Regions from separate parts of the Lactiplantibacillus sp. YT640 genome, predicted to be linked through region 2. Evidence: predicted binding sites of a transcription regulator. Region 2 holds the regulator's gene; the other holds the start of a gene.

Region 1 (4,216 bases), on a different contig from region 2:
GGCCTCGTTCTTCAACTTAGCCCATTCAGCCTTTTGCGCAACAAAGTCTTTAGCCTTTTGTTGGTAATCAGCAACTTCAGCATCCGTTGGGGCTACTAAAGCGTCACCGTTGATACCATCCAAGACGACCGTATCGCCTTCTTTGATATCAGTCGTGGCAGATTCAGATCCAACGACCGCTGGAATTTCAAGCGTCCGTGACATGATGGCTGAATGACTAGTCCGACCACCAATGTCAGTAATGAAGCCCTTAACATACTTACGATCAAGTTGAGCTGTATCACTAGGTGTTAAATCGTGGGCAACCACGATTACTTCGGAGTCAATTAAAGCTGGACTTGGTAAGGTTACCCCTAACAAGTGGCTTAAGACCCGCTTCGTTACGTCGCGAATATCACCGGCTCGTTCTTGCATATATGCATTATCCGTCATCGCTTCAAACATTGAAATGAAAGTATCAGTAACTTCCTTCAAAGCTTCTTCAGCATTGACTTTATCATCCTTGATCTTACCTTCAATTTGTCCGAGCATTTCTGGGTCAGACAAAATGGTGATATGAGCTTCAAAAACTTCTGCTTCTTCTTCACCCAAGTTTTCAACCGCTTTGTCTTTAATGACCTTTAGTTCAGCCTTGGAAGCATCGAAAGCGTCATGTAACCGTGCAACTTCAGCATCCGTATCGGAAACTGTTGTCTTTTCGAATGATAAATCTGGATCAACTAGCATATAGGCCTTAGCAATTGCAACACCATCACTGGCCGCAATTCCTTTTAGTACCTTTTCAGCCATTATTCAGATAATCCTTCTTTCTTCATCGTTTCAGTTAAAGCTGCGATAGCGTCGGCTTCGTCGGCACCTTCAGCAGAAATGGTAACGTCAGCGTCTTTACCAACACCGAGTGACATAACACCCATGATGGACTTTAAGTTAACGGACTTGTCTTGGTATTGCAACGTAATTTCTGAGTTGAACTTACTTGCTGATTGTACCAATAAAGTTGCGGGACGTGCGTGGATACCAGTGTCTGCGATAACGTGAAATTCTTTCTTTTCCATAACTATTCGATCTCCTTCAAGATAAATAAATTTAAAATTGGTTCCGAGTCAATTCGAGTTGCCGCCAACACGTATACTCAAGAGCCCTTAATAATGATGATAGCAATTATCCAATTAAAATACAAGCCCTTTCATTCAAGCTAGGCCTATTAATTGGTTGTCTTACCATCCTTCTCGAAATGGTAAACAATGCGGCCATCTAAGTCCGCCGTACCAATGACTCGTTTACGATACTCATACTTCATATAGGCATCGTGAAAAGCCATAAATTCATCCGGCGTTACGGTAAAACTGTCGCGTTCGCCATGACGCAACGCTTCCATTAACTGGGTATAATCCGTTGCCAAACAATTACCGCCTCCTCAAAGTTAGGTTGACACATTACTGCATCATTATTTTGATATTTACGAACAAAGTTCTCCGCCGCTCACTGGCTGTTGACGGTCACCAATGAAAAACGATGCGCTGCAAACATCAAAACTGGTCAGGCTCGATACATGCAAAAAAACCGCTTTGTACTATAATATAGACAGACAGTTACATCATCACTTATCCTAACCAGATAATTAATATACAACGAATCCGGTTACATGACAAGCTATGAGTTGCGACTATCCAGACTATTCAGAAATAATTGAATCAATCAGCCATTGCGAATTATCCCGGCCGCACGTCCAGTTTTGACCCTGAGGCTTTTCACTTGCAACAGTCCGTAAATTCGCTATACTAATAGTCAAAGGTCAACAAAGGTCAAAGAGCCGATGAACCTTTAACTATGATCCTAATCGATTTAGTTATATTTCTGATGCGAAAGGTGTGTGACAGCATAATGCTTTGTGACAATTGCCATAAGAACGAAGCGACGATCCATTTATATACGAGCGTCAACGGTCAGCGGCGACAAATCAACCTTTGTCAAAATTGCTATCAACTGCTAAAGAATCAGGAACAGCAACCAAATAACGGAGTTGGAGGTGCTGATATGGCACAAGATCCATTCGGTTTTGGTGGTCTTGACGACATTTTCCGTGCAATGCAGGGTGGCGTTGATCCTAATAACGCTTACCGGCAACAACAGACCCCACCGACCCAGCCAGCTGGTCCTAATGGCGGCAATCGTCGTGGCAATAACAACGGCGGTGGCCTCCTTGGCCAATACGGCTTCAACTTAACAGCGCAAGCTAAACAGGGCAAAATCGATCCAGTGATTGGTCGCGATACCGAAATTAATCGGGTTATCGAGATTTTGAATCGCCGGACCAAGAATAACCCCGTTTTAATTGGTGAAGCTGGGGTTGGTAAAACGGCGGTCGTGGAAGGACTAGCACAGAAAATCGTTTCTGGTCAAGTTCCACAAAAACTGTTAGATAAAGAAATTATTCGTTTGGACGTGGCTTCCCTTGTTCAAGGCACCGGTATTCGAGGTCAATTTGAACAACGAATGCAACAATTAATGAAGGAAGTTCAAAGCAATCCGAATATCATCCTCTTCATTGACGAAATCCATGAAATCATGGGTGCCGGTAATGCTGAAGGTGGTATGGATGCTGGGAACGTTCTGAAACCCGCCCTTGCCCGTGGTGATTTCCAATTAGTTGGGGCCACGACATTAAACGAATACCGCGACATCGAAAAGGATGCCGCCCTCGCCCGCCGGTTCCAACCGGTCACGGTCAACGAACCGAGCGTGGAAGAATCTATCAAGATTCTCGAAGGCATTCAGAAGAAGTACGAAGACTATCATCACGTTAAATACGATCAAGATGCCATTGTGGCAGCCGTCAAGTTGTCAAATCGTTACATTCAAGATCGTTTCTTACCTGATAAGGCCATCGATTTACTCGATGAAGCTGGTTCACGTAAGAACTTGACGTTGAAGACGGTCGATCCAAAGACGATTCAAGAAAAGATCGACGAGGCAGAAAAGCAGAAACAGGACGCCTTGAAGAAGGAAGACTACGAAAAAGCCGCCTACTATCGCGATCAAGTTGCTAAGTTAGAAAAAGCTAAGCCCGATGAAAGTTCAGACCAGCCTAATAACGATACTGCCACTGTAACGGTCAAGGACATGGAACAAATTGTCGAAGAAAAGACAAGTATTCCAGTTGGTGACTTGCAGGCTAAGGAACAGGCTCAAATGAAGACCTTAGCACCCGACCTTAAGAGTACGGTTATTGGTCAAGACCAAGCGGTTGAAGCAGTTGCCCGGGCCATCCGGCGTAATCGAATCGGTCTGAACGGAACTGGCCGGCCAATTGGTTCCTTCATGTTTGTCGGCCCAACCGGGGTTGGTAAAACTGAATTGGCTAAACAACTTGCTAAGGAACTGTTTGGTTCTCAAGATGCCATGATTCGGTTTGACATGAGTGAATACATGGAACCACATTCAGTGGCTAAGTTGATCGGTTCACCGCCTGGCTATGTCGGCTACGAAGAAGCCGGTCAGTTAACTGAACAGGTTCGTCGTCATCCATATAGCCTAGTCTTACTAGACGAAGTTGAAAAGGCTCATCCGGATGTCATGCACATGTTCTTGCAAATCCTCGATGATGGCCGGCTGACCGACTCACAAGGTCGGACTGTCAGCTTCAAGGATACGATCATCATCATGACTTCCAACGCTGGGACTGGCGACAGTGAAGCTAATGTCGGTTTTGGTGCCGCTGCTGAAGGCAAGACGCACGATATCACTAGCCGGTTGACGGACTACTTCAAGCCAGAATTCTTAAACCGGTTCGATGACATCATTCAATTCAACGCTTTATCTAAGGAAAACTTGATGAAGATCGTTGGTTTGATGATCGAAGACGTCAACGGTATGTTAGCTAACCAAGGCTTACACGTCCACGTCACAGAACCTGTCGAGGAAAAACTCGTTGAACTAGGTTACAACCCTCAGATGGGGGCTCGCCCACTCCGGCGTGTTATCCAGGAACAAATCGAAGATCGCATCGCCGATTTCTATTTGGACCACGGCGACGTTAAGAACATGGTTGCAAAAGTTGAAGACGGCAAGATTGTTTTGGCGGCTGAGACGAAGTCCGAATAAGATAATTAAATTTAGAGCCAGAAGCGTAAACAATCGTTTACACTTCTGGCTCTTTTTTGTGCCTACCTCAAATCCTCATTGAGTCGCTATGAATAGCCCGCGTCTCTGCCAT
Region 2 (4,216 bases):
CTAAGAACATAAAGGAACCAATTGGCCGACTCGGATCTTTCAACCCGCTGCGCGCACGGCGAATAGCACGAGCCACTGCGGATACGGCTTCTGGCTGTCCAACAACCCGTTCATGCAAAATCTTTTCCAAGTTAACTAAGCGTTCACTTTCAGATTTTTGCAATTGCGTTAACGGAACCCCGGTCCATTCGGCAACGACCTGAGCAATATCCTCACCTGTGACTTGTAAATCATAGTGTGGTGTTGCCCCCTCAGTCACTTCGGCGTCTTGGTCAGCTTCGATTCGATCTAGGCGTTGCTTCAGTTGCATCTCCTGCTTACGAATATCAGCGGCCTGTTCAAAATCTTGTGCTTCGATCGCTGTTTCCTTATCCTCACGCAGTTGCGCTAACTTGTCCTGGTTCTTGGATAGCTTTGTTGGTTGATCCATCTGATCGATGCGGACTTTAGCTGCCGCCTCATCCATCAAGTCAATGGCCTTATCAGGCAAGAAACGATCACTGATATACCGGCTGGATAGCTTGACTGCTTGATCAACAGCTTCATCCGTAATCGTAACCCGATGATGTTCTTCATAGCGTGGCCGTAGTCCATCTAAGATTTCAACGGCTTCGTCTTCGGTCGGTTCATTGACCATGACCGTTGCAAAACGCCGTTCCAACGCAGCGTCAGATTCAATGTACTTTTGATACTCATTTAAAGTGGTTGCCCCAATCGTTTGGAGTTCCCCTCGTGCAAGTGCGGGTTTCAGAATATTAGAGGCATCAATAGCCCCTTCAGCACCACCGGCACCAATCAAGGTATGCAATTCATCGATAAATAAGATCACATGGCCATCGTTGTAAATTTCATCAATCACTTTTTTCAGGCGGTCTTCGAATTCACCACGATACTTTGTCCCAGCGACTAACGATCCCATATCGAGCATCATCAAACGCTTATCTGCCATATCAGTTGGCACATCACCGGCCACAATCTTTTGGGCTAGACCTTCGGCGATTGCAGTCTTCCCAACCCCAGGTTCACCAATCAAGACCGGATTATTCTTCGTCCGCCGTGACAGGATCTGAATGACCCGTTTGACTTCCTTGGAACGACCTACTACCGGGTCCATTTCTTGTTCACTAGCTAATTGGGTCAAATCGCGCGCCAGAGAATCCAAGGTTGGCGTTCCTTCAGTCTTCTTGCCACCGCGATTAGCCGCGTTACCCTTGCGCTTACTCATGGCGTCACTGACACCTAGCTTGCGAAGAACGACTTTACGCGTCTGACCTAGATCTAAGTTTAAATTCATTAAAATTCGCGAGGAAAGGATACTTTCATCAGAGAGCATCGCTAACAACAAATGTTCCGTTCCAATCTTGTTGGCACCGAGCCGTTTTGCTTCATCACCGGCAACGGACAAAATTTCTTTGGCCTTTGGTGAATATGGCAAGTAAGTATCCTTGCCAACATTGCTCAACGTCCCATAGCCAGTGAACCGTTCGATTTCTTCACGAATGTCATCTTCACTAACGGCATATTGTTGTAGCACCTTATTAGCAATTCCATTCTTTTCGATGGCCAATGCTAATAGCAAATGCTCCGTACCAACTGCCTGATGCTTGAAATATTTGGCCTGTTCCTGTGCCAGTACCAGCACACTTTTGGCACTAGGTGTAAATAAGTTATCCATTGCGATTCCTCGCTTTCTTTAGCTTTCGTAACGCAAGTGGTTCAAGATTCCGATAATTATCCGGGCCCGCAGACTGTTTTCTAAGTCCCGGTCCGTTAATCCTAACGTCTCGTGGTCAATCGCCACTAAAATCAATTGCGCTTCTCGACGATTTAAGACGTCGTCCTCGTATAAACTTTGGACGACCGCATAAGCATCTCGTTGTGTGATTGAATCGCCGATCACCTGTATGAGGGCGTCCAACACATCAGCATCATCGACCAAATTAACCTTCTCAATGCGAATATAACCACCACCGCCACGTTTACTTTCAACTAAGTAACCATTTTGGATCGTAAACCGGGTCTTAATCACATAATTAATCTGTGAGGGTACCACGTTGAAAAGGTCGGCAATTTCTGACCGTCGAATTTCAACATGCTCCGAGTCCGCCAAAATACTTTTTAAATACTTTTCAATAATATCCGAGATATTTTGACTTTGCATGTGCTTCACCCTTTTCATTATCTTTGACTAATATTGACTATTATTATACGAGGATAATGGAAAAAAGCAAAGAATTTCACCCAAACCGCGGACTAGCATGTGCTTAACGGTTGTTACAGCATAGCACGCCGAACGTTTGCTTTCAATTGATTCAACCGTTTAGAACCTCATAATGATTAAATTATTAGGTCTCCATATTCATTGAACTACCTATTTAAAATATGTCAAGTTGAGTCACTCCTCATTGCAGGCGATGGGCACTGGTATCACAACGATGAACAGCAGTTCCGAGACTAATTTCTCCGAGCTCATGACTAACAGTGGCTGTTGCCTTGTCGGGATTATGAGTCACAACCACCGTATTCTTCACATGGCTGACTTAGTGAGTAACGTCGCAAAAGTGTCCCCTGACCGTTGAAACACCCCTGCTTACAAAAAAGGCCATAAAAAAATCCAGCCAAATGACTGGATTAGTTGGTTTAACCGTAATCGGGAAAACAGGATTTGAACCTGCGACCCCTACGTCCCGAACGTAGTGCTCTACCAAGCTGAGCTACTTCCCGAGAAAATTAAATAAAAAGCCTTAGCACTTAACTAAGACTGTGTTAAACGATCGGGAAAACAGGATTCGAACCTGCGACCCCCTGGTCCCAAACCAGGTGCTCTACCAAGCTGAGCTATTTCCCGATACTAATGCACCCAGTAGGAGTCGAACCTACAACCTTCTGATTCGTAGTCAGACACTCTATCCAATTGCGCTATGGGTGCTTATTTAAAATGCCGAGGACCGGGATCGAACCGGTACGGTTATCACTAACCGCAGGATTTTAAGTCCTGTGCGTCTGCCAATTCCGCCACCCCGGCAAATTAAAAGCGGAAGACGGGATTCGAACCCGCGACCCCCACCATGGCAAGGTGATGTTCTACCACTGAACTACTTCCGCATAATAAAGCTATTAAATTGTAAATGCCGACTAGAGGATTCGAACCTCCGACCTCCTCATTACTAGTGAGATGCTCTGCCAACTGAGCTAAGTCGGCATGTGCGGGTGAAGGGACTCGAACCCCCACGTCGTAAGACACTAGAACCTAAATCTAGCGCGTCTGCCAGTTCCGCCACACCCGCATGATGTTAATCATGCCTTGTTGCCGGTTCAAACAGTTCTTACTGGTATGCCTTGACAACTATTTAACTTTATCATCATGTTGAATACTTGTCAACAACTTTTTTCAAATAAATGGATAAATATACTTTTTACTGGATAAACAAGTTATATTTTTCCGACAAGAAATATTATAGCACGGTAGCCGAAAATAGCAAACCCTATTTTCAAAAAAAGGTGAATAAATTTCAGTAAACCCAGCTTTTTCGCCCTTTTGCGCCTGAAATGTTGTCCCGACATTCTGCCCGTCCCGCAATTATTTAGTCAACTCGGCCGTTATTTCCACTCACATTTTAAAATCGACAGTTCCTTTTAATACTCATTAATTATGCAAAAAAAGCGAACTCGCATCACTGCGAGTTCGCTAACTTCATCTCAATTAACCTTGTTTTTCAATCTTCGTCTTACCGTGCATATATGGAACTAATACATCCGGAATCGTAACCGTCCCATCTTCATTTTGATAGTTTTCCAAAATGGTCGCAACGGTCCGACCGACAGCTAAGCCACTCCCGTTCAAAGTATGAACGAATTGCAATTTGCCATCGTCATCGCGATATTGAATGTGCGCCCGCCGAGCTTGGAAATCAGTACAATTTGAACAACTCGAGATTTCCCGGTACTTGTCTTGTTCTGGGAACCAAACTTCCAAGTCATGTGTCATGGCAGCTGTGAAGCTCATGTCACCAGTCGTTAACGTAATAACGTGATATGGTAACCCAAGTTTCTTTAGCAATGATTCGGCATTGTTGGTCAACTTCTCTAATTCATCCCATGAATCTTCTGGTTTCGTGAACTTAACCATTTCAACCTTATTGAATTGGTGTAAGCGAATCAAGCCTTTCGTATCACGACCAGCACTACCAGCTTCTTCACGGAAGGCTGGTGATAA

What was found. The regulator CtsR, encoded in region 2, represses protease genes until heat stress. The targets are predictions, from matches to a motif close to TTGGTCAAAAAAGGTCAAANA.
Region 1: the regulator CtsR is predicted to act here: its motif matches at 1,792-1,812, upstream of ACOV1R_RS11015 (ATP-dependent Clp protease ATP-binding subunit).

Annotation. Positions count from the first base shown of each region.
Region 1 covers NZ_JBMNVY010000018.1:10,907-15,122, forward strand. The annotation lists gene ptsP (phosphoenolpyruvate--protein phosphotransferase) at 1-789, opposite strand, end outside; gene ACOV1R_RS11005 (phosphocarrier protein HPr) at 789-1,055, opposite strand; gene ACOV1R_RS11010 (hypothetical protein) at 1,205-1,402, opposite strand; gene ACOV1R_RS11015 (ATP-dependent Clp protease ATP-binding subunit) at 1,885-4,104, shown strand.
Region 2 covers NZ_JBMNVY010000008.1:68,753-72,968, forward strand. The annotation lists gene ACOV1R_RS07645 (ATP-dependent Clp protease ATP-binding subunit) at 1-1,675, opposite strand, end outside; gene ACOV1R_RS07650 (CtsR family transcriptional regulator) at 1,694-2,161, opposite strand; tRNA gene ACOV1R_RS07655 (tRNA-Pro) at 2,651-2,724, opposite strand; tRNA gene ACOV1R_RS07660 (tRNA-Pro) at 2,775-2,848, opposite strand; tRNA gene ACOV1R_RS07665 (tRNA-Arg) at 2,856-2,929, opposite strand; tRNA gene ACOV1R_RS07670 (tRNA-Leu) at 2,940-3,025, opposite strand; tRNA gene ACOV1R_RS07675 (tRNA-Gly) at 3,034-3,105, opposite strand; tRNA gene ACOV1R_RS07680 (tRNA-Thr) at 3,130-3,202, opposite strand; tRNA gene ACOV1R_RS07685 (tRNA-Leu) at 3,206-3,287, opposite strand; gene serS (serine--tRNA ligase) at 3,704-4,216, opposite strand, start outside.